DNA from 4 places in the Kitasatospora sp. NPDC058406 genome. Region 4 is predicted to be linked to each of the others. Evidence: riboswitches for the same ligand, from Rfam matches in the RefSeq annotation. Region 4 holds a riboswitch; each other region holds the start of a gene.
The links. A riboswitch is a leader RNA that binds a small molecule or an ion and turns the genes downstream of it on or off. The one in region 4 is predicted to bind cobalamin.
Positions count from the first base shown of each region.

Region 1: another riboswitch for cobalamin. It lies ahead of ACFWOG_RS12850 (ABC transporter substrate-binding protein); the one in region 4 lies ahead of ACFWOG_RS02295 (cobalamin biosynthesis protein).
Region 2: another riboswitch for cobalamin. It lies ahead of ACFWOG_RS28360 (prenyltransferase/squalene oxidase repeat-containing protein); the one in region 4 lies ahead of ACFWOG_RS02295 (cobalamin biosynthesis protein).
Region 3: another riboswitch for cobalamin. It lies ahead of metE (5-methyltetrahydropteroyltriglutamate--homocysteine S-methyltransferase); the one in region 4 lies ahead of ACFWOG_RS02295 (cobalamin biosynthesis protein).

Region 1 is NZ_JBHXKE010000051.1:17,405-23,080, forward strand. Features, by position in the region: gene ACFWOG_RS12830 (CbtA family protein) at 1-13, shown strand, start outside; gene ACFWOG_RS12835 (ferredoxin) at 173-913, opposite strand; gene ACFWOG_RS12840 (ABC transporter ATP-binding protein) at 910-1,728, opposite strand; gene ACFWOG_RS12845 (FecCD family ABC transporter permease) at 1,725-2,804, opposite strand; gene ACFWOG_RS12850 (ABC transporter substrate-binding protein) at 2,801-3,787, opposite strand; cobalamin riboswitch at 3,885-4,090, opposite strand; gene ACFWOG_RS12855 (WD40 repeat domain-containing protein) at 4,385-5,676, opposite strand, start outside.
Region 2 is NZ_JBHXKE010000173.1:11,745-17,420, forward strand. Features, by position in the region: gene ACFWOG_RS28350 (energy-coupling factor transporter transmembrane component T) at 1-129, opposite strand, end outside; gene ACFWOG_RS28355 (hypothetical protein) at 140-1,420, opposite strand; gene ACFWOG_RS28360 (prenyltransferase/squalene oxidase repeat-containing protein) at 1,417-4,362, opposite strand; cobalamin riboswitch at 4,520-4,673, opposite strand; cobalamin riboswitch at 4,746-4,822, shown strand; gene ACFWOG_RS28365 (hypothetical protein) at 4,952-5,676, shown strand, end outside.
Region 3 is NZ_JBHXKE010000077.1:24,164-29,839, reverse strand. Features, by position in the region: gene metF (methylenetetrahydrofolate reductase [NAD(P)H]) at 1-216, shown strand, start outside; gene metE (5-methyltetrahydropteroyltriglutamate--homocysteine S-methyltransferase) at 280-2,595, opposite strand; cobalamin riboswitch at 2,756-2,976, opposite strand; gene ACFWOG_RS17345 (adenosylcobinamide amidohydrolase) at 3,150-3,941, opposite strand; gene ACFWOG_RS17340 (glycerophosphodiester phosphodiesterase) at 4,179-5,676, opposite strand, start outside.
Region 4 is NZ_JBHXKE010000005.1:65,577-71,252, reverse strand. Features, by position in the region: gene ACFWOG_RS02305 (putative cobaltochelatase) at 1-1,631, opposite strand, end outside; gene ACFWOG_RS02300 (cobyric acid synthase) at 1,641-3,155, opposite strand; gene ACFWOG_RS02295 (cobalamin biosynthesis protein) at 3,152-4,120, opposite strand; cobalamin riboswitch at 4,219-4,350, opposite strand; gene ACFWOG_RS02290 (alpha/beta hydrolase) at 4,615-5,676, shown strand, end outside.

The sequences.
Region 1 (5,676 bases), on a different contig from region 4:
TCCGGCGGTCTGACGGGCAGTTCCCCGCCGCGCACGACTCGACCCCGCCGAAGGCGCGCAGGCGGGGTCGAGTCGTGCGCGGCTGCGTTGCGGGGCCGCAGGCGCGACGCTCGCCCACGCCTTCGGGGGGCTCTGCGCGGGCGCGGCCCCGCTCCCGTGCCGGTGATCGCGATCAGCCGTGGTGGCCCGTCTGCTCCTTCCGGTGGCGGGGGAGCCGGTTGGACTCCACCGGTCGTCCGCCGGCGAGGTGCTCGGTGACGATGCGGTCTGCGACAGCCGGGTCGACCCCGCCGTACCAGACGTCGTCGGGCTGCACGCTGACGACGGGTGCCTGGTTGCACGGGAACTGGCATCCCGTCTGGGTCACGAGCACGTCGTCGTCGCCGAGACCCTGCTCGGTCAGCTTCTGCACCAGGGCGCGCAGGCCTTCCTCGGCACCCCGGGCCGCGCAGCGCGGGCCGCGGCACACCAGGACCTGGTGCCGGTGGCCGGTGACGTCCTCCCAGGCCGCGGACGTGAGGCCGGGCTCCTTGCCGGTGACGGCCTTCGTCGTCGCGGCCACCGCGGCGACCTCGTCGGGCGAAGCGGCGAGGCGGGTCGCCACGAGGAGTTCGGGGCGGTGGCCCGCGCGCTCGCGCCACCAGTGCGCGGCGATCCGCCGCAGCCAGGACTGGGCCGGGCCGGAGGCCGTGAGCCGGACGCCGATCACGACCACGGTCTCGGTGCCCGCGTCGGCCAGCCTGGTCAGCTCGGCCGACAACGAGGGGTCGGCCTGCTGCAGGAACGCGATCGAGGCCCGGTGCGAGGCCGCTGTCCTGAGGAGTTCGTCACGGCGGACGGCTTCCGCGATCGACATGCCGACCAGGAGTGCGGCGCCGCGGCGGGCGTTGGCTTCGGGGACCGGGGAGGTCATGGCGTCTTCCTCTCGTGGAGCAGTCCGTTCCACCGGATGTGCGGTCGGTCGTGCCGGGGGTGGCGTTCCACGGTGGCGTCGACGCCGTAGACGCGCGCGATCATGGGCGAGGTGAGCACCTCGGGACCGGTCCCGTGGGCGACCAGGCGGCCGTCGAGCAGGACGGCGGCCTCGTCGCAGTAGGCGGCGGCGAGTTCGAGGTCGTGCAGGGCCGCCACCGTGGTGATGCCCAGCCCCCGGACGGTTTCGAGGAAGCCGAGTTGGTGGCGCAGGTCGAGGTGGTTGGTGGGCTCGTCGAGCAGCAGGACGCCGGGCTCCTGCACCAGCGCCCGTGCGAGCTGGACCCGCTGCCGCTCGCCACCCGACAGCGTCGGCCAGGAGCGGTCGAGCAGATGGCCGACGTCGGCTGCGGCCACGGCGTCGGCGAACACGGCCCGCTCGTGGGCGTCGGCGGCTGTGTTCGCCGGCACGGGCCAGCGGCTGCGGTGCGGGGTGCGGCCGAGCTCGATGACCTGACGGACCGGCAGCGACAGCCGGGTGTCCGCCTGCTGCTCCAGGAAGGCCACCTGTCGGGCCCGTCGGCGGGCCGTGAGCGCGTGGAGGTCCTCGCCGTCCAGGAGGACCCGACCGGCGCTCGGACGGGTCAGTCCGGCGACCGCGCGCAGCAGGGTGGACTTCCCGGCGCCGTTGGGCCCGAGCAGGGCCGTGATCCGGCCGGGGCCGAACGTGAGCGACACCGCGTCCAGCAGGGTGGCTCCGCCGATGCGCACACGAAGTCCCTCCGCGCGCAGCTCGACGGGGTGTGTCACCGTCACCGCCCCCTCCCGTCGGCCCGGCCCTGGCGCCACAGCAGCCAGGCGAAGAAGGGTGCTCCGAGCCCGGCCGTGATGACGCCGACGGGAATCTCCCGGTCGGGGAGGACCGAGCGCGCCAGGATGTCGCTGCCCACCAGGAGCGACGCACCCGTCAGCGCCGACACGGGCAGCAGGACGGCGTGGCGCGGGCCGCAGACGAGACGGACCACATGCGGTACGACCAGGCCGAGGAACCCGATGACGCCGGTGTGGGCGACCAGGCACGCGGTCACCAGCGCAGCGACGGCGACGAGGACCCAGCGGGTCCGCTCGACGTGGACGCCGAGGGAGCGGGCGGCGGTCTCGCCGAAGGCGAAGGCGTCCAGGTCGCGGGCCGAGGATGCCAGGACCGTGACCCCGGCCAGCGCGACCGCGGTCAGGAAGACGGCGGTGGGCCACCGCACGCCGGCGACCGAGCCCAGCGTCCACTCCATGACACCGCGCGCCGCGTCGCGGTCCCCGAGGACCATTACGGCGAACGAGGTGTAGGCCCCGCACATCTGCCCGACGGCGATGCCGGCGAGCACGGTCCGGGTGGTCGGCAGCGTCCGGGTGCGCGCACCGGCCAGGGCCAGCACGACGACGGCCGCGAGCAGGGCGCCGGCGAACGCCGCCGTCGCCACCGCGCCCGTTCCCACGGCGCCGGACACGCCGACCCCGAGGACGATCACGGTGACCGCGCCGGCGGCGGCTCCGTCCGAGATCCCGAGCAGGAAGGGATCGGCCAGGTCGTTCCCGGTCAGCGTCTGCAGCACGGCACCGCAGACCGCGAGACCGGCGCCGGTGGCAGCCGCTCCCAGAACCCGGGGCAGCCGCAACTGCCAGACGATCTGGTCGTCCAGCAGCGTCACGTGCGGGTCGCCCAGCCCGAGACGGCGCACCACGACGTCGATCACCGTCCGGACCGGCTCGTGGTGCGAGCCCACGGCCAGACCGAGGAGCACGGTGGCCAGGAGCAGGGCCGCGGCGACGGCCAGGGCCGCCGCCGTGCGGCCCGGACCGGTGAGCCGCACGGCGGGAGGGGACGTGGCGGTCATGATCCCGGGTGCAGTCGGCCCAGTCCCGCCGACACCCGGGCGGCACCGTCGGCGAGCAGCACACCGGGGGTCGACTCGGAGAACGGCACCACCACGAAGGCCTTGCGCTGCACGGCGGTGAGCTTGCTCAGCACCGGGTCGCCCTGCAGATAGTCGATCTTGGACTGGGCCGTGTCCCAGTCGGCGTCCGCGAGCACGATGGCGTCCGGGTCCGCGGCGACGACCTTCTCCCAGCTCACGTTCTGCCAGGCACCGGGCAGGTCTGCGAAGACGTTGCGGGCCCCCACGGCGTCGAGCACCAGCTGAGGCCCGCCGTGGCCGGAGCCGACGAACGGTGCCTTGGTGTCCGAGTCGAACCACAGGACCTTCAGGCCCTTGCCCGCGGCCGTCGCCGTGAACTGGGCCAGCTGCTGCTCCTGCTGCCGCTGGATCGCGGCGGACCGTTCCGTGACACCGAAGACCCTGGCGACGTCGTTCAGTTCGCCCCACATCGCCTGCCAGGTCGGCGGCGGCACCTGGCTCTTGTCCGAGCAGCCGAACGGGGACAGGTACGACGGGATGCCCTGGCCGCCCAGCTCGTCCCGGGTGCCCGCGACCTTGTCGGTGAACGCGCTGGAGTAGGAGGCGTACAGGAAGTCGGGCCGCGCCGCGAGGAGCTTCTCCTTCGTCGGGTAGTCCTTGGAGAGCACCGGCACGGAGTCGTAGGCCGCCTTCCACTTCTCCGGGACGGCATTGTCGAGATAGGCGGTACCGGCCATGCGGGACTCCAGGCCGAGGGCCAGGGCCACCTCGGTGGCACCCTGATTGAGCGTCACCAGCCGCTCGGGCGGCGCGCCGACCGTCACGGTGGTCCCGCAGTTGTTCACGGTGACCGGCCCGGCACTGCCGGCCGTCGCACTGGGCGCGTCGGGTGCGGGGGCGCCCGCGCAGGCGCCGAGCACACCGGTGAACAGGAAGGCCGCGACCGCGCGGCCGACGCGCACCGGACCTGTGGGACCTGCGGCACCTACGGGACGTGCGGAACGTATGGAACGGAACGGGTACGGCAGAGCGCTGGGCACGTGTTCTCCAAAACCCTCGTGGAACATGTCGCGCCGTGGCCGGTCTCCTGGCTTCCGCATCGACACGCCGCAGCCGACCTTCCCGGGTGGCTCTTCCAGCCGACCCAGTGGCCCTGACCGCTGGCAGAGCCGGTCAGCGAGGGCCGCGGCACTCCGCGGCAACAGTGGCGAGGGCCGCACCGGACTCAGACCGGTTTCCCGAACACCATGGCCACTGCAAGGTATCAGGCGTGGTCAGGTCGGTGTCGGCCGGTACCTGGGGCGATCGTTCGGATGGTTCGTCGGCGAGCGCGCCCGGGTGGCCGAGAACGGTCGGTCGGCGTCGCCGAGCAGTTTCCGGGGCTCGTGGTCGGCGTCGGCCCCGGCGCCCGGGGCACTGCCCTTCGTCTCCCACCCGGCCTTCCGGGCCGCCTCCGGGATCGGCCGGCGGCCACCTGGCGGGACCGCTCGAACATGATCCGGGGGCCGGTCGGCATCACCGCCCGGCCCCCGGATCACGAGGCACACCTCAGGGAACGCCTACCCGAGACCGGCCTTCCGGATGCCGTCCAGCCGCTCCGTGTCCTCGCCGAGGGCACGCAGGATGAGGTAGGCGGGCTCGCCGGCACCGGGCGTGCTCCCGGCGGCCAACTCCTCGTAGAAGAGCGGGATCCCGCGCCGCACCGCGTCGCAGCACTCCTCCTCGATGTCGGGGTGGCCGGCCGCCGAGGCGCTGAGGTCGGCTTCACCCTCCACGCACGCCATCAGCAGGTCGAGCACCCGGTAGCGGGCCGGCGCCGACAGCTGCTCGTGCTCCAGTGCCAGGAGGAGCATCGAGGCCAACGGCAGGGAGGCCTCGGAGAGGAAGCCCTGGGACTCGACGTCGCCCACCAGCCCGTGTCCCGACGCCTCCTCGGGCGTCCGCGCGGCCATGAGCCGTGCGAAGTCCTCCGGGACGTGGCGGGCTCCCCGACGACAGGAGCACGCGATGCGGCTCCAGTCGTGGCGGGCGGCCTCCTGCTGCCAGGGGGCCGCCGGCGCACCGGGTGCTGCGCCCGTCTCCGACCGGGAACCGAGCCGGTGGGAGCGTGCCAGCAGCGCGCCCGTCCGGACGTCCCAGAGGCCCGCCTCGCCGTCGCCGTCCACGGCGACGAGTTGCGTGCCGTCGGCGACGAAGCGCAGCGCGAGCACCCATCCGTTGAGGTCGGTCAGCCGGTGGACGACCTCGGCGGTCGAGGTGTCCCAGATCCTGACGATCCGTTCGGTCCCGCCCGTGGCGACCCGTGCGGCGCGTGGGTCGAGCGCGGCGGCGACGACCGTCCCCCGGTGGTCGTGGAGGAGGGACCACGTCCCGAAGGTCGTCGGATCCCACAGCTGGGCGGACGTTCCGCCGGCTGCCAGGATCGCCTCCGCCCGGGTGGCGAAGGCGACCGACTGCAGCCTCGGTCCGTCCTTGAACACCAGGCGCGGCGGCTCCGGTGAGTGGACGTCGCCGAGGAACATCCGGCCGCTCGCCGTGCCCGCGGCGAACCGCTCACCGTCCGGACGGGCGGTCAACGACGTGACCTGCTTCCCGAACTGCTCGGGCAGCTCCAGGTCGATCCGCCGCCCCGGCGCGCCCGCCGTGGTGTTCCACACCCTGACGGACCCGTTCTCGTCGCCGGACAGGACCAGCCCGCCGGGGCCGGGGGCGACGGCGGTGACGCGACACCCGTGGTCCGAGTGGAGCGGCGCGTGCCCACCGTGCTGCGTCCACGTGTGGACTCCGCCGGCCTCGTCACCGATCACCAGGAGGTGGGCCGACCGGTCGTCGTCGAACGCGACGGCGGTGG
Region 2 (5,676 bases), on a different contig from region 4:
GGCCGCGGTCGCCAGGGCCAGGGCCCAGATCCACCACGCCAGGGGGTGGAGGTCGCGCGGGCTGCGCCGGCCCCCCGCGGCCCGCCCGGGGGCGGACTGCGGGGGGCCGGTGCGGTGCTTGTCGGGCATGCTCACCTGATCACTCGGCCCGTCGGCGGCGGCGCGCGGCGACCACGGTGGCCCCGCCCAGCAGCACCACGAGGACGACCGCGACCACGGCGGGGACCATCGATCCGGTGTCGTGCGGGGCGTCGGCGACCGGTGCCGCGTTCATCACCGGCGGGCCCGCGGCGTCCACGGGCGCCGACGGGACCGGGGTGGCGGTGGGCGTCGCGGGCCCGGTCCCGTCCGCTGCCTGCGTCTCCGACGGGGCCGGGGCGGGAGTCTCGGCGCCCTCGGCTGCCGGGGGTGCGGACTCCGTGGAGTCCGGGGCCGGCGTGGCCGGTGCGGGGGCCACGGGCGCCGGAGCCGTCGGCCCGGACCGGTCGGAGCCGCCGGGCGTGCCGGTCGGGGGCGCGCCCGTGGTCGGCCGCTTCGGGGCGGCGCCACCACCGCTCGTGCCGCCGCCGCTCGTACCGGCGCTACTCGTGCCGGCGCTGCCTGCGGATCCGCCCGTGGCGGTGCCGCCGCTGCCGGAGGTGGCGGCACCGCCGGAGGACGTGCCGCCACCGGACGAGGCGGCGCCTCCGGACGAGGTGGTACCCCCGGAGGAGCCACCGCCGCCGGAGGTCCCGCTGCCCCCGGAGGAGCCGCCGCTGCCACCGCCGGTCACCGTGCCGGCCGTGCCGCCTCCGGTCGAGCCGCCGCCGGCCGTGCCGGGGTCGGTCGTCGGCGCGGGCGGCTCGGGAGTGGCGTTCGTACCGCCGCCCGGCGCCGTGTTGTGCGCACGCACGGTGTCCGGCGAGAAGGTGGGGCGCCCTTCGGTTCCCTCGATGTTGGTGCCACCGAAGATCCACAGGTCGACGCTGCCGGGCTTCGGCTGGTAGCTCATCGCGCCGAGCTGGCTGTAGGACCAGCTGTTCTGACCCGGGTCCGCGTGCCAGTACGACCAGTAGGCCGAGGCCGGGGGCGTCAGGACACACTTCTCCTGCTCCGGGGGCGGGAACTGCTTGCCGCCCTGGAAGCCGCTGTACCCGATCCGGCAGATGAACGCCGGGCCGTCGTGCCCGGTCCCGGTGGTCTTCCAGCCGCCCTGGTTCAGCAGGCTGTACCCGGTGGTCGGGGTGGTCCCGCAGGAGCGCAGGAGCGGGCCGCCCCACTTGCTGAGGTCCACCGCGAGCACCACGCCGGAGCCGGTGGTGCACTGCTCGATCGGCAGCGGGGCCGCGGCGGCCGGGGTCGCGCCCGCACCGAGCCCGCCGATCGCGAAGGCGAGCGCCGCGGTGGCGGCCCCGAAGATCCGGCCGATCCGCCGGATCACCGGTGACGCCCCGGGGTGGAGCCCGACCGGCGACGGGCGACCAGGACGGCTCCGGCGCCGACGGCGGCCAGCAGGCCGGCGACGGTCGTCAGCACCAGTGCCTCGGTCCCGGTCCCGGTCCCGGCCAGGCTGCCGGTGTCGGTCCGGACGTGTGCGCCGCCGACCGGGGCGCCGTCGCCTCGCACCGGATCACCGGCACCTCCGACGCCACCGGAGCCTCCGGCACCGCCCGCCCCGCCGGGGAGCAGCGAGTCACCGGGTCGGGCGGTCGTGCCCCCGGTAGGCGTGGTGACGGCCGTGGGCGTGCCGGTGGGTACGGGAGTACCGGTGGGCGTCGGCGAACCGGGCAGAGTGCCCGACGGCGTGCCGGTCACGGTCGATGTCGCGGTGGGCGTGGGCGTGGCCGTGGGCGTCGGGGTGCCGGTGGCGGTCGGGGTCGGCGTGGCGGTGGGCGTCGGCGTACCGGTCGGCGTGGCCGTCGCGGTCGGGGTGGGTGTCGGCGTGCCGCCGAGGTCGCGGCGCAGGGTGCCGAAGGAGATCCCGGTGGCACCGCCCACGGCCTGGGTGGAGGCCCGCACGTCCGATCCCTGCTGTCCGGCGGAGGCGACGTCGAAGCCCCCGTCGCCGTTCTGCTGCCCGGCGAGGAAGTCGAGCGCCTTCGCGATCGGTGCGGCGTAGGCGGACTGACGGAGGGTCAGGCCCTGGACCGCGAGGGCGGCCGAGTTGGTGGAGTCTCCGGCCGCACCCGGGAAGCCCCCGTCGGCCAGCTGTCGCCCGGCCAGCCAGGCCAGTCCCTTGTCGACCGCCCGCGCGGCCTCGTCCCCGGGGACGAGCGCGAGTGCCATGGCGGCCATCGCGGTGCTGTCCACGTCGGAGTCGCCGGTGGCGGGGATGAGGCTCGGCCAGGAGCCGTCGGCGTGCTGGAGGCTCTCCAGGTAGGCGACCGGCGAGGTGGCGCTCGCGGTGTCCCCGGCGCGCAGCTGGGCCATGATGCCGAGAGCCTGGGAGAAGACCGACGTGGCGTAGGTGTAGTTGCCGGGGCCGGCGCAGCCGGCGGCCTCGTCGGCCTTGGCGCAGACGGCCGCGGCCAGGGCGGCGATCAGGTCGTGCCCGCCGAAGGCCCGCGGGTTGCGGCCGACGACCTCGGCGAGCAGCGCCTCCTTGCCGAGCGAGCCGCCGCCCGCGTACTCGGTGCCGATGCTGGTCCAGTCGTTGACGGTGCGCCCGTTGGGGTCCGTGCCCTGCTGGTCGAGGAAGTCGACGATCCGGCGCAGGGCCGCGTCGTTCGCGCCCGTGGCGGCGAGCGCGAAGGCGCCGTCGATGGTGAGGCCGAAGTCCGCGAAGGTCGGGAACGCCTCGTAGTAGTGGCCGTCGATCAGGTTGGCCGGGGCGGTGAGGTAGGAGCTGCCCCGGGCCAGGTCGGGGGCCCGGCCGGCGGGCGTGGTCGGCGGGGTGGTGGTGGCACCGTTCGGGTTGTGGCGGACGGTGGTCAGATCGGTTCCGGTCAGGGCCAGGACGGCCTGCTCGGTGGCGGCCGCGTCGGCCTCGGTGGTCGACTCGTCGGGGCCGAAGCCGCCGTCCTCGCCCTGGCGGGCGGCCAGCCAGGCCTTGGCGGTGGCCTGTTTGGCCCCCTGTCCGACGGCCTTCAGCGTCTGGGCCGCGGCGGCGGTGCTCGTGGTGTCGCCGGCGGCGCCGACGTAGGGGGCGTAGGAGCCGTCGGCCTGCTGGCTCGCGGCGAGCTGGTCCGCGGCCTTCTTCGCGGTGGGCTCGAAGCCGGCCGCCGGGCGCAGGGCGAGGACGGCGAGGCCGGTGGCCACCGGGTCGGACTCGCAGTGGCCGCCGGCCACGATCATCGAGCCGGCGATGCCTCCGTCGGCGCACTGCAGGACCGTGAAGCGGGCGAGCGTCGCGGCGGGCGGCGTGACGCCGGCGCGCTGCAGGGCGATCACGGCCCACGCCTGCACCCAGGGCGAGGCCGCACCGTGGAAGTCCCCGGCCGCGGTGCACTCCCCGTTCTCGCCGGCCGCGACGCACACGTGGTCGGTGAGCGCGGCGATCAGGTCGCGGCCGCCGAAGTCCCGGGGGTTGCCGTCGGTGCTCTCGGCGACCAGGGCCAGCAGCGCGGCGGCCTTGGAGTCGGGCTTGCCGCTCGGCCCGTCCGGGTACAGGAAGGCGTCGGTGTGGGCGGCGAGGTAGGCGACGACCTTGCGCAGGGCCGGGTCCTGGGTCCCGGCGGCGGCCAGGGCTGTCGCGGTGAGGGCGGTCCGGGGGAAGTCGGCCCCCTCGAAGGCCCAGTTCCCCATGTACTCGCCGTTGACGAGGCGGCCCGCCAGCCAGGCCGCCGCGGCGGCGGGGTCTCCCGCGGGCGGCGGGAGGGTCGGGTTCGGCGACGCCGACGGCGACGCGGAGGCGGACGGCGACGGACCGGTGTTCCTGGCCCGGACGGAGTCCGGGGTGAAGGAGGGCGCTCCGCTCGTCCCGCCGATGTCGGTGCCGCCGTACACCCAGGCCTCGACCTCGCCGGGCCTGGGCTTCTGCGTGCCGGCGCCGTAGCGGCTGTAGGACCAGGTCGCCTGGCCGGGCTCGGCGATCCAGTAGGACCAGTACGCCGTCGCCTGGGGGGTGTTGACGCAGGGTTCCTCGGCGACGGCGGGGTACTGGGTGCCGTTGGCGAAGGCGCCGTTACCGAGCCGGCAGATGAAGGCGGGGCCGTCGTGCTCGGTGCCGGTGGTGGTGAAGCCCGCGTTGTGCAGCAGGTTCATCCCGGTCGTGGGGTGGGCGTCGCAGCCGCGGACGACTCCGCCGCCCCAGTGGCCGAAGTCGACGGCGACGATCGCTCCGGTGGTGGCGGTGCACTCCTCGATCGGGTCCGCGGCGGCCCTGCCGGGGTGTCCGAGCAGGACCGTGCCGCCGGCGGCGATCGCGACGGCACCGGTGGCCACCAGGGACGTGAACCCCCGGGCTCTGTGACTCGTACGACTGCTGCTGGCCCTCACCGGCGACTCCCTGATCAGTCGTCGGGATGCCACAGCGCAGCCGACGGCCTCCTTCGCGCGGGGCCGTTCTGACCGCGTCGTAGTCCACGACGACGCAAGCACTCCTGGAACAAGGCCCCGGCGCAGGCATTCCGGCTCACCAGCCCGGGGTGGGGCGGGTCTACGGTTGCGGGTCAGCGCCGGAATCGGACCGGCTTCCCCTGACTGCCGAGGATGAAAAAGCATTTCATCAGACCACGCTCGCGGAGTCGGCGTCAACGAAGCGTCATGTCTCCTTCCCCACCTCGTGACTGCCCCGCCGGTGCGGTAGCGTCCGCGGTGGCCGAGCGGGGGAATCCGGTGTGAATCCGGGGCTGACGCGCAGCGGTGTGGGGCGGTGACCGTGCCGGCCCGAGCCCGAATGCCCGCCCGGCCGCGCAGCATCAGCGAAAGCCAGCCCACGCGATCCGGGCGGCGGCCGCCCCAGCCGCCGCGCGCCCGACCGGGCACCGGGGCCGGGGCCGGATCGGCGCCCGCCACACCAAGGAGCCGTTCCGTGCCCGTTCCCGCCTCCTCGCGCTTCGCCTCCTCACGCGCCGCCTCCGCGGTGACCGTCTCGCTGGCCGCCGGCGCCCTCGTGCTGTCGGCCGTCCCCGCCCACGCGACCGCGACCCCGGCCCAGATAGCCACCTCGAAGAGCACCGGCGTCACCTACCTGAAGTCCCTCCAGGCCGCGGACGGGAGCTACGTCACCGGCGGCGGGCTCTCCAACGAGTGGGCGTTCAGCGCGCTGGCCGCCGCCGGTACGGCCGCGGCGGACGTGACCCCCGGGGGCGACGCCACCAAGAACGCCCGGCTCGTCTACCGCAACCAGCTCGCCGCCGCCACCTGGCCGGGCGCCTCGCCGGTCGTCACCGACTACGAGCGCGGCGCCCTCAACGCGTACGCCGCGGGGATCGACCCCGCGCGCGTCGGGCCGAGCCGCAACCTCGTCGCGGACCTGGTCGCCTACTGGCAGACCGCCGAGCCCGGCTACTACGGCCCCTCCGCCAACTTCAACGGCACGGTCTTCGGGCTGCTCGCCCTCGGCGGCGCCAGGACCCAGGGCGGCGGGCAGCGCGTCCCGCAGGCCCTGCTGGACGCCTCGGTCGCGACCGTGCGCGCCAACCAGCACACCGACGGCGGCTGGAACTACAGCAAGGCCGCCGGCGACCCCGTCGCGCTCGGCCAGGGCAGCGACATCGACATGACCGGCGCCGCCATGGCCTCGCTGTGCAGCGG
Region 3 (5,676 bases), on a different contig from region 4:
CTCAGCACCGCGGCCATTCCGGCGCATCTCGCCGAGCGGATGCTCGGCGAGCGGCACGATCCCGCCGCGGTGCGCGCCGTCGGAATCGAGTACGCCACCGAAATGTGCCGCCGTCTCCTGGCCGAGGGCGCCCCCGGCCTGCATTTCATGACCATGAACTTCTCCACGGTCACGACGGAGATCTACCAGAACCTCGGCCTGCCCGAATCCGGCTGAGGGACACCGCCTGGGGCGGGCGCGGCCGGAGTGCCGCGCCCGCCCCGGGCCTCCCCGCCCGGCTCAGCGGGCCAGGTCGTCCCGCAGGCGACGGGCGGCGGTGACCAGGCTCTCCAGCGAGGCCCGGGTCTCGGTCCAACCGCGGGTCTTCAGTCCGCAGTCGGGGTTGACCCAGAGCCGCTCGGCCGGAATCGCCGCGAGCCCGGCACGCAGCAGTTCCACCGCCTCGTCGGCGCTCGGCACACGCGGGGAGTGGATGTCCCACACGCCCGGCCCGACCTCGCGCGGGTAGCCGGCCGCGGCCAGCTCACCGGCGACCTCCATGTGCGAACGGGCCGCCTCCAGCGAGATCACGTCGGCGTCCAGCTCGTCGATGGCCGTCATGATCGCGCCGAACTCGGCGTAGCACATGTGGGTGTGGATCTGGGTGTCGACCCGCACGCCCGAGGTCGCGAGGCGGAAGGCGACCGTGGCCCAGTCCAGGTAGGCCGGGCGGTCGGCGGAGCGCAGCGGGAGCGTCTCGCGCAGCGCCGGTTCGTCGACCTGCACGACGACCGCGCCGGCGGCCTCCAGGTCGGTGACCTCGTCGCGCAGGGCGAGGGCGACCTGGAAGGCCGTGTCGGCGAGCGGCTGGTCGTCCCGGACGAAGGACCAGGCGAGCATGGTGACCGGCCCGGTGAGCATGCCCTTCACCGGACGGTCCGTCAGGTCCTGCGCGTAGCGGAACCAGTCGACGGTCATCGGGTGCGGGCGCGAGATGTCACCGGCCAGCACCGGCGGGCGGACGTACCGGGTGCCGTAGGACTGCACCCAGCCGTGCCGGGTGGCGAGGTAGCCGGTGAGCTGCTCGGCGAAGTACTGGACCATGTCGTTGCGCTCGGGCTCGCCGTGCACCAGGACGTCCAGGCCGGCCTTCTCCTGGAAGGCGATCACCTCCCGCACCTCGGTCCGGATGCGCTCCCGGTACGCGGCCGGGTCGATCCGCCCGGCGGTGAGGTCGGCCCGGGCCACCCGCAGTTCGGAGGTCTGCGGGAACGACCCGATCGTGGTGGTCGGCAGCAGCGGCAGGCCGAGGCGGGTGCGCTGGGCCTCGGCGCGCTCCGGGTAGGCCTGGGCCCGGCGGGCGTCCGCCTCGGTGACGGCCGCGGTGCGGGCCCGCACCGCGGGGTCACGGGTGATCGGGGAGTTGGCGCGGGACGCCAGGTCGGCGCGGTTGGCGGCGAGTTCGGCGGTGATCGCGCCGGTGCCCTCGCGCAGGCCGCGGGCGAGCAGGGCGACCTCGTTGGCCTTCTGCCGCGCGAAGGCGAGCCACCGGGCGATCTGCGGGTCGAGGTCGCGCTCGGCGGCGGCGTCCAGCGGGACGTGCAGCAGCGAGCACGACGGGGCCACGTCGACGGTGCCGGCCAGCCCGAGCAGGGTGGCCAGGGTGGAGAGCGACTTCTCCAGGTCGTTGATCCAGATGTTGCGGCCGTCCACCACACCGGCGACCAGCCGCTTGCCCGGCAGGCCGCCCGCGGCGGCCAGGTCGCCCAGGTTGGCGGCGGCCGGGCCGGTGAAGTCCAGGGCGAGGCCGTCGATCGGGGCCCTGGCCAGCACGGGCAGCGCGGCGCCCAGGCGGTCGAAGTAGCTCGCGACCAGCAGCTTGGGCCGGTCGGCGAGGGCACCGAGGTCGCGGTAGGCGCGCGCGGTGGCGTTCAGGTCCGCGGGGGTGCGGTCCTGGACGAGCGCCGGCTCGTCCAACTGGACCCAGGCGGCGCCGGCCTCGTGCAGGTCGGCGAGGAGGGCGGCGTAGACGGGCAGCAGCCGGTCGAGCAGGGTGAGCGGCTGGAAGTCCTCGGGGACGCCCGGGGCGGGCTTGGCGAGGAGCAGGTACGTGACCGGGCCGACCAGCACCGGACGGGCGCTGTGGCCGAGGTCCAGGGCCTCGCGCAACTCCGCGACCGCCTTGGCGGAGTTCGCGGTGAAGACGGTGTCGGGGCCGAGTTCGGGCACCAGGTAGTGGTAGTTGGTGTCGAACCACTTGGTCATCTCCAGCGGCGCGACGTCCTGGGTGCCGCGCGCCATGGCGAAGTAGCCGTCCAGCGGGTCGGCCTCGACCGCCGCCCGGTGACGCGGCGGGATCGCGCCGACGGCGACCGTGGTGTCCAGCACGTGGTCGTAGAGCGAGAAGTCGCCGGTGGGCACCTCCTGGACGCCCGCCCCGGCGAGCCTGCTCCAGTTCTCCAGACGCAGGTCGGCGGCGGTGGCCAGCAGGGCGTCGGCGCTCACGGCGCCCTTCCAGTACCCCTCGATCGCCTTCTTGAGCTCACGGCCACCGCCCTGGCGGGGGTATCCGTACACGGTGGCCAGGGTTGCCGCGGCTGCGGACTTCGCTGTCAAGGGACTCTCCTTCGCGAGCCTGTCTGTGGCCCCGGTGACGGGACGGAGGCGCGAAGGGGTGACGAACCGGGCGGGACCGCGTGCGCACGAGAAGCGCCGGATCCGCCTGGTATGTACGCCGACCCGCCCACGAGGTCACCGGGATGTCCGCGCGCGAACGGGTCGCGTGCGGGCAACGGGCAGGTCTTCGGACTCGTGGACACGCCCGCCCGAAAGGGCGGACACCTACTGGCCGTCGCTTCCCAGACCCGACCGGGCCCAGTGCGTATGACGGCGGTCGTTCCCACTCACCGCTGCGGGGCAGTCCCGGATTCCCACCGGGTTCCCTCTTACGACGCGCCTGCCTGGTGGGCAGGGCGAACCAGCTGCCCGCCCAGCTTAGGACGAATCCGGTACCGGGAGAACACAAGGACACCAGGACGTCCACATCCTGAGACGCCGCCAGGGCCCCGGACGGGCGGCGGAGGGCCGGACGGCACAGGACAGGACAGGACCGGACCGGCCGGTGCGGGTGCCGGCCCGCCGTCCCGGAACCCCGCGCCCCGGCCGTGCCGCTACTCGTCGGAGAGCACGAAGGTCCGACCGCACCCGGGCGTGGACCGCAGGTGACCGGGCACGGGTCCCCGGACGCGGCCGGCCCGGTCGCGCTCGGCGCCCAGCACGACGGCCGCGTGGACGGCGCGGGCGGCGCGGGATCCCCAGCGGGACCGGGGGCCGCCGAACGGCTCCGCCTCCCGGCCGGGACCGGTCCGCCGCACCGCCACGCAGACCGCGTCCGACGGCGTCCCCGAGCAGTCGTACCCGGCTTCGAGCAGCGCCTGGACCTTGGCCTCCGTCACGGTGGCCACGAGGTTGACGGCGGCCGCGTCCGAGAGGGCCACCGGAACGACGACCACGATGTTGATCGTGCCGGGAACGAGCGCGTCGCCGGGCGCGTCGCCGTCGGCGGGCGCCGACGCCCAGGTCGGCACGCCGATTCCGGTCGTCACCACCGCGGTGACGCCGTGGTCGCGGGCCCAGGTGAAGGCGTCCACCCGGGCGGCGGTCATCAGCCCGACGCCCGGACCCCGCAGCCCCAGGTCCTCCGCCAGCTCGGCCAGGTGCCGGTCCGGGTCCGTCCTGCCGTACCCGGCCCGGACCTGGGCGTTGACCAGCCACTCCCGCTCGCCCAGGCCGCCGCCCAGCACGGCGCTGCTGAGCATCCGCCAGCCGGGTCCGGCCCGCCACACCAGGAGATGGCGGCACTCACCGTCCTCCGGGCGGCCGGACCGCTCGATCACCACGGGGTCGCCGAAGACCCCGTCGTCCACTCCGGGAGGGCCCGCCTGCTGCTGCGGGATTGCCATGAACGATCCACCTTCGGGCACGTGGGTGAGCGGCCGACCGGCCAGGCGATCAATCCTAGGCACAGGGCGACGCCGCACGGATCGACGGAGCCCCCGGCGGACGCCGGACCCCGTGCCGGGCGAGCGGGCACGGGGTCCGGCGGTCGGTGCGCAGGTGCCGGTCGGTTCGGCCGGGGTGCGCCGGTGCCGGTCGTGCGGCCGACGCGGTCGGTTCGGCCGGGGTGCGCCGGGGTGCGGTCAGCCGTTGGCGGGGGGCGTACCGCCGAGGGCGAGGGCGTCGGCGGCGATCAGTCGGGCCCGGTCGGCGGGGACGGTCCGGCCGGACTGGTTCTCGGCCCACCGGGCGAGCGGCCCGTACTGGCCCTGGCCGAGCATCACGGTCAGGGTGGCGACGGCGTTGCGGTCCGCCCCCGAGGTGAGGACCAGCGAGGCCAGACCGGTCGGCGTGGCCGCGACGGTGAACTCGGCCGTCGTCTCGGCCCGCCCGCCGGGGCCGGTCGCCTCCGCCCGCAGGGTGTGCCGGCCGAGCGCGAGCGCCGTGGTGTCGAGCGCGGTGCCCGGCGTGAGCTCGGCACCGTCCAGGGTCAGCCGAACGGAGTCGGCGCCGCGCGCCTGCACCGCGGTGACCGGCTGCTGGGCACGGTCCAGGGCGGCCCCGGCGGCCGGGGAGGTGATCGCCACGGTGGGTGCGGCGGGCGGCGCGACGGCGCCGGCCTGCTGCCAGGCGGCGTTCCAGCCGGCGAGCTCCGCCGGACGGTTGGTGATGATGCCGTCGACGCCGGCGGCCTCCAGCGCCTTCCACCGGGCGGCCGCGTCGACCGTCCAGACGTTGACCGCGACGCCGGCCGCGTGCAGGTCCTTCACCACGCCGAGCCGGGCGGAGACGGCGCCGTCCGAGGGGTTGTAGGCGGCCAGGCCGAGCTCCCTGGAGATCGCCACCGGGTCGGCGTCGAGGGTGCTGCGCAGCAGGCCGAGCGGCAACTCCGGTGCCAGCTCGCGGGTGTGCCGCAGGGCGTCCACCTCGAAGCTCTGGACGAGGACGCGGCCCGCCATCCCGTGGTCGCGCACCTCCTTGACGATCCGGGCGACCTCGTCGCGGCTGTGCCGGCCCTTGATCTCCAGCAGCAGGTTGCCGCCACGGGTGCGCAGATCCTCCAACTGCGCCGCGAGCGTGGGCACCCGGGCACCCGCGTAGGCCGGGCCGAACCGGGAACCGGCGTCCAGCGCGTCCAGTTGGGCGGAGGTCAGGTCGCGGATCCGCCCCTGGCCGTCGGTGGTGCGGTCCACCGTGTCGTCGTGGAGGATGTACGGCACGCCGTCCTTGCTGGGCTGGACGTCGTTCTCGATCCACTCGGCGCCACCGCGCCGGGCGACCTCGTCCGAGACCAGGGTGTTCTCCGGTGCCGCGGAGGAGGCGCCGCGGTGGGCGAAGACGGTGAGCGGGGAGTCCGCCGGCCGGAGCAGGCCGCCCGGGGCGAGCGCGGTCACCCTGAGGTCGTCGAACGACACCTTCGCGCCGTTGACGACGAGCGCCTGGCCGCCGTCGGCGCTGCGGGCGACCTGGGTGGTGCGGGCGGCCTCCCGGCCGTCGAAGATCCAGCGGGCGGTGGTGCCGTGCACCTCGACGGCGATCCGCACGTCGCGGCCGGTGCCGGCGGCGACCGGGGCGGCGGCGGTGTCGGTGACGAGCCAGCTGTTGGCGGTGGTCCGCCGGGCGAACTCCAGGCCGTTGGCG
Region 4 (5,676 bases):
GTCATCCGCTGCCGGGCCGCCATCGAGCCGGAGGCGTCGACCACGAACAGCACCAGGTTGGACTCCCGTCCCTGGCGGACCTGTTCGCGGAAGTCGTCCTTGTGCAGCACCAGGGCGCGGGACGCCCGGCCGCGCGCCACCTGGTGCGGTGCGGCGGCCCGCAGGGTGGCGCTCAGGTGCAGCCGGGCCAGCCGGCCCTGCGGGCGGCGGGACCTGATGGTGTGGCCGCCGTCGGTCTCGGCGGGGGAGCGGCGGCCCTGTGCGCCGCGCCCGGTGCCGTCGACGGCGAACAGCCGGGTCCGGTACGGGTCGCCGGCCGCGACGGGCGCCGACTCCCGGGCGGGGGAGGGGTGCTGGGCCGGGACGGGCTGCGGGAGTGCCGGGTCCTCGTCGGGGGAGGTGGCGTCGGCGCCGGCGGGCGGGCCGTCCGGGCCGGTCGGCTCGGGGGCGCCGCCACCGCCGTCGGGGCCGGGTCCGTCGCCCTCGGGGCCGTCCGGGCCGTCCCCGGGGTCCGGGTCGGGGTCCTCGTCCGACTCCCGGGCCTCGGCCCGCCCCTCCGCGAGGGCCTCCTCCTCGTCCTGCCGGGCCTGCTCCTCGCGGGCCTCCTCCTGCTCCTGCCGGGCCTGCTCCTCCAGCGTCCGGTCCAGCAGCTCCTCGTCCAGCCCGGGCGCGTCGAAGGGGTTGCGCCGGCGCCGGTGCGGCAGCGCCAGCTGTGCGGCCTTGCGGACGTCCTCCTCCAGCACCTCGGTGCGCCCGGACCAGGCGGCCAGCGCGACGGCGGTGCGCGCCATCACGATGTCCGCGCGCAGCCCGTCCACCTCGAACGCGGCGCAGACGGCGGTGATCCGGCGGAGTGCCGCGTCGGTCAGCTCCACCTTCGGCAGCAGCTCCCGGGCGGTGGTGATCCGCAGGGCGAGCGCCCGCTCGTCCTCCTCGAACCGGTCGGCGAAGCCCGCCGGGTCGGCGTCGTAGGCGAGGCGGCGGCGCACGACCTCGGCCCGCTCCACCGGCTCCCGGGTGGCGGCGATCTCGACGGTCAGGCCGAACCGGTCGAGCAGCTGCGGCCGCAGCTCGCCCTCCTCCGGGTTCATCGTGCCGACCAGCAGGAACCGGGCCGCGTGCCGCACCGAGACGCCCTCGCGCTCGACGTACGAGCGGCCCATCGCGGCGGCGTCCAGCAGCAGGTCCACCACGTGGTCCTGGAGCAGGTTGACCTCGTCGATGTAGAGCACGCCGCGGTGCGCCTGCGCCAGCAGGCCCGGCTCGTACGCCTTGACGCCCTCGGCGAGCGCCCGCTCCAGGTCCAGCGAGCCGACGATCCGGTCCTCGGAGACGCCGACCGGCAGCTCGACCAGCCGGGCCGGTCGCGAGGACGCCCCGGCGCCGGCGTGCGCGCCGTCCGGGCACTGCGGGTCGGGCGCGGCCGGGTCGCAGGCGAAGCGGCAGCCGTCGACGGTGGCGATGGACGGCAGCAGGCCGGCCAGCGCGCGCACCATGGTCGACTTGGCGGTGCCCTTCTCGCCGCGGACGAGCACCCCGCCGACCGCCGGCGAGACCGCGTTGAGCAGCAGCCCGAGCCGTAGGTCGGCCATGCCGACGATCGCGGTGAACGGGTAGCGGACGTCACTCATGATTCTCGCTCACGATTCTCCCCAAGGGGCCCCGGGCGGCAGGAACGGCAGCGATCCGGCCGCCGGCACCCCGCCTTCGATCAGCTTCCACAGTGCGTCGGTGTCCGCGTGTTCCTCGATCAGCTCCCCCAGTCGGTCCAGCCGGGCCTCGCGCGCCGCCGCGAACGAGGTGTCCGGCGCGGGGACGAACGCCCGGCCGGCCGATGCGGCGACGTCGCGCAGCAGTTCGCGCCGGAAACCGTCGTTCTCCAGCGCGCCGTGCCAGGTCGTCCCCCAGACGGAGCCCACCCGGCAGCCGTCCAGGAAGGGGGTGCCGCCCTCGACGGTGACCACGCCGTGGTGGATCTCGTAGCCCTCGACCCGCTGCCCGTACGCCTCGCCGACCGGCCGGCCCAGCACCTTCTCGACGCCGAACCGGACGTGCGTCGGCAGCAGGCCGAGCCCCTCCACGGTGCCGGCCTTCGACTCGACCTCGTCCACGACGGTCCGCGCCAGCATCTGGTAGCCGCCGCAGACGCCGAGGACGGGACGGCCCTGCGCCGCCCGCGCCTTCAGCGCCGTCTCCAGGCCGCGCTCGCGCAGCCAGGCGAGGTCCGCGACGGTGGCCCGGGTGCCGGGGAGCACGACGAGGTCGGCGTCGGCCAGCTCCTCGGGCCGGGTGGCCCAGCGGACCAGCACCCCGGGCTCCTGGGCCAGCGCGTCCAGGTCGGTGAAGTTCGACAGCCGGGGGAAGCGCACCACGGTCACCCGCAGCACGTCCGCGCCGAGCGGCCCGCGGCCGGCCGTGCGGTCGACCACGGTGGACAGGTCGAGCGAGTCCTCGGCGTCCAGCCAGAGGTCGGGCAGCATCGGCAGGGTGCCCAGCACCGGGCGGCCGGTCAGCTCGCGGAGCATCTCCAGCCCGGGGGCGAGCAGCCGCGCGTCGCCGCGGAACTTGTTGACGAACCAGCCGGCCACGTGCCGCTGGTCCTCGGCCGAGAGCAGCGCCAGCGTCCCGTACATCGCCGCGAACACCCCGCCCCGGTCGATGTCCCCGACCACGACGACCGGCAGCCCGGCGGCGGTGGCCAGGCCCATGTTGGCGATGTCCCGGTCCCGCAGGTTGATCTCGGCGGGCGAGCCGGCGCCCTCGCAGATCACCACGTCGTACCGGCGGCGCAGGTCCGCGAGGCACTCCAGGGCCCGCTCCAGCAGCACCGGCTTGCGGTCGCGGTAGTCCAGCGCGCCGACCTCGGCGACCGCCCGGCCGAGCAGCACGACCTGGCTGCGGCCGTTCGCGCCGGGCTTGAGCAGCACCGGGTTCATGGCCGCCTCGGGCTCCACCCGGGCGGCCTGCGCCTGCATCGCCTGCGCGCGGCCGATCTCGGCGCCGTCCGCGGTGACGAAGGAGTTCAGCGACATGTTCTGCGCCTTGAACGGCGCGACGCGGACGCCCTGACGGGCCAGCCAGCGGCAGATGCCGGCGGTGACCACGCTCTTCCCGGCGTCCGAGGTCGTCCCGGCGACCAGCAGTGCGTTGCTCATGCCCCACCCCTTCTCCTGCTCAGGGCCGCCCGGAGCAGCAGATGCCCGGCGACCGTCGTACCCAGCGCCAGCGCGCCCACCCGTCGGGAGAGCACGCAGGCCCGCTCGATGTCGTCCACCCCGACCGGCCGGAGCCCCTCGCCGAGCACCGGCCGGTGCTCGACGCGGTCGCCGTACCGGAGCGTCCCGCCCAGGCGGACGCCGACCGCACCGGCGAAGGCCGATTCGGCCTGGCCCGCGTTCGGGCTGGGGTGTGCGGAGCCGTCCCGCCGCCAGACCCGCCAGGCGGTGCGCGGTTCGGGCGCGGCGGCGACGGTCAGCAGCGCGGTCAGCCGGGCGCCCGGCCAGCCGGCCACGTCGTCCAGCCGCGCGGAGGCCCAGCCGAACCGGGCGTACCGGGGCGAGCGGTGGCCGACCATCGCGTCCAGGGTGTTGACGGCGCGGAACGCCAGCAGGCCCGGTGTGCCCGCGAGCCCGCCCCAGACCAGCGCGTTGACCACGGCGTCGGCGGTGTTCTCGGCGACCGACTCGACCACCGCGCGGGCCAGCTGGGCCTCGTCCAGGGTGCTCGGGTCGCGGCCGCACAGGTGCGGCAGCCGCTCCCGGGCCGCCGTCAGGTCGCCCGCGGCGAGCGAGCGGCCGATGGTCCGGGCCTCCCGGGTCAGCGAGGTGCCGCCGAGCACGGTCCAGGTCGCGGCGGCGGCCAGGGCGGCCCGCCCGAGCGGCCGGCGGCCGAGCAGCCGGTCGGCGGCCACGGCGCCGGCCGCGACGGTGCCCACGCAGAGCGCGGTGTAGGCGGTGCCGGTGGCGCGGTCGTCGCGCCAGATCCGCCGTTCCAGCCGGTTCGCGGCGGTGCCGAAGACGGCGACCGGGTGGCCGCGGCGAGGATCGCCGAGCCGGGTGTCGGCGAGGTATCCGGCGACTGCGCCCGCGGCGAACGCGGCGGCGCGGGTCAGCGGACGCACGGCGGGGTGCGGTGGCGGGTCGTCGCGGCCGGGGCAGGCTGCATCGCGTGGGTGTCCTCACTCAGGGTCCGCGCCCTGGATCGACGTACCGGGGGCGAGAGTCTCCTGGCTTCCGGGTCGGACGCACGCCCGGGCCTTCCAGCGGCTTCTGACGGCTCGCCGTGGCATTGTCCGGACGTGCTCCCCGGTGACAGTGGCGGGACCGCGCCGGACTCGCACCGGCTTCCTCTGCTTGCCTCCGTATGGCTGAAGGATCCCATCACGCCCCCGAACCGGGAGTCAACCGAGGTCACGGAGCGTTCGGTCACACCGCCGGTCCTCGCGCGGCCCCCGCCCCGGCCCCGCACGGGCCCGCCCCGGAGGCTCGCGCCCCGGTGTGACGTTGCTCCCGATCTGACACGGACGGCCGTGTCCTACTGGCCACCGGCCGCCGCCGCTAGTGGACTGGGGCCAGAACACCCTCCGGCACCGGGACTTAACTGCGGGGAGCGAGTATGCGTTGGGGAATCGCGGCCACCGTGGCCGCCGCCGCCGTCGGTACGGGGGCGGCCGTGCTGGTGATCGGCCGGCGGGCGTCCGAGCGGATGGTCCACCCGGCCGTCGCGGCCCGGGCGAGGTCCGGCCCGGTGCAGGTCCTGACCCTCGGCGCGGGGCGGGTCGGCTTCACCCGCGGCCCGGAGAGCGAACGCCCCGGCCGCTGGGCCGTGGAGTGGGGAGAGGACGGGCACGCGGTCGTCGGCGAGGTCCTGCACAGCGACGGGAAGGGCGTCACCCGCCGCCTGCTCCGGGCGGACCGGGGCACCCTCACGCCCGGTACCGAGGTCCGCTTCACCCCCCGGGTCCATCTCGGGGACCCGACGACCGCGCTCGGGATCCCGTTCACCGAGACCGCCGTCGAGGGCGAGCTGGGTGCGCTGCCCGCCTGGCGGCTGGACGGCGCGCGGGGCACCTGGGTGATCCTGGTGCACGGCCCCGGCGCCGACCGCTCCCAGGCTCTCCCGGTGCTCCCGCTGCTCCGGCGGCTGGCCCTGCCGGTGCTCGCCGTCAGCTACCGGGGCGACGCGGGTGCGCCGGCCTCCCCGGACGGCCTCGGCCACTTCGGCGAGACCGAGTGGCGCGACGTCGAGGCGGCGATCCGGCGCGCGCTGGACAGCGGCGCCGGCAAGGTCGTCCTCTACGGCTGGTCGCTCGGCGCCACCACGGCCCTGCAGGCCGCCGCCCGCTCCGGCTGGGCAGGCTCGATCAGCAGCCTGATCCTGGACTCGCCGGTGCTGGACTGGCCGGCCGGCGCGCGGCGCGGTGCGGCCCGGGCCGGCTACCGGGGCGTGGCCGCCGAACTGGGCGCGCTCGCCGCCGAGGGACGCACCGGCCTGGATCTGGCCGACTTCGCGCGCCTCGCCGACGGCACCGACCTGCGGGTCCCCACCCTGGTGCTGCACGGCCCGGACGACCCGGTGGCCCCGTTCCGCGCGGCCGAGCGCCTCGCCGGGAGGCGCCCGGACGTGGTCAACCTCCAGGCCTTTCCCGGCGGTGACCACGCCGCACTCTGGAACACC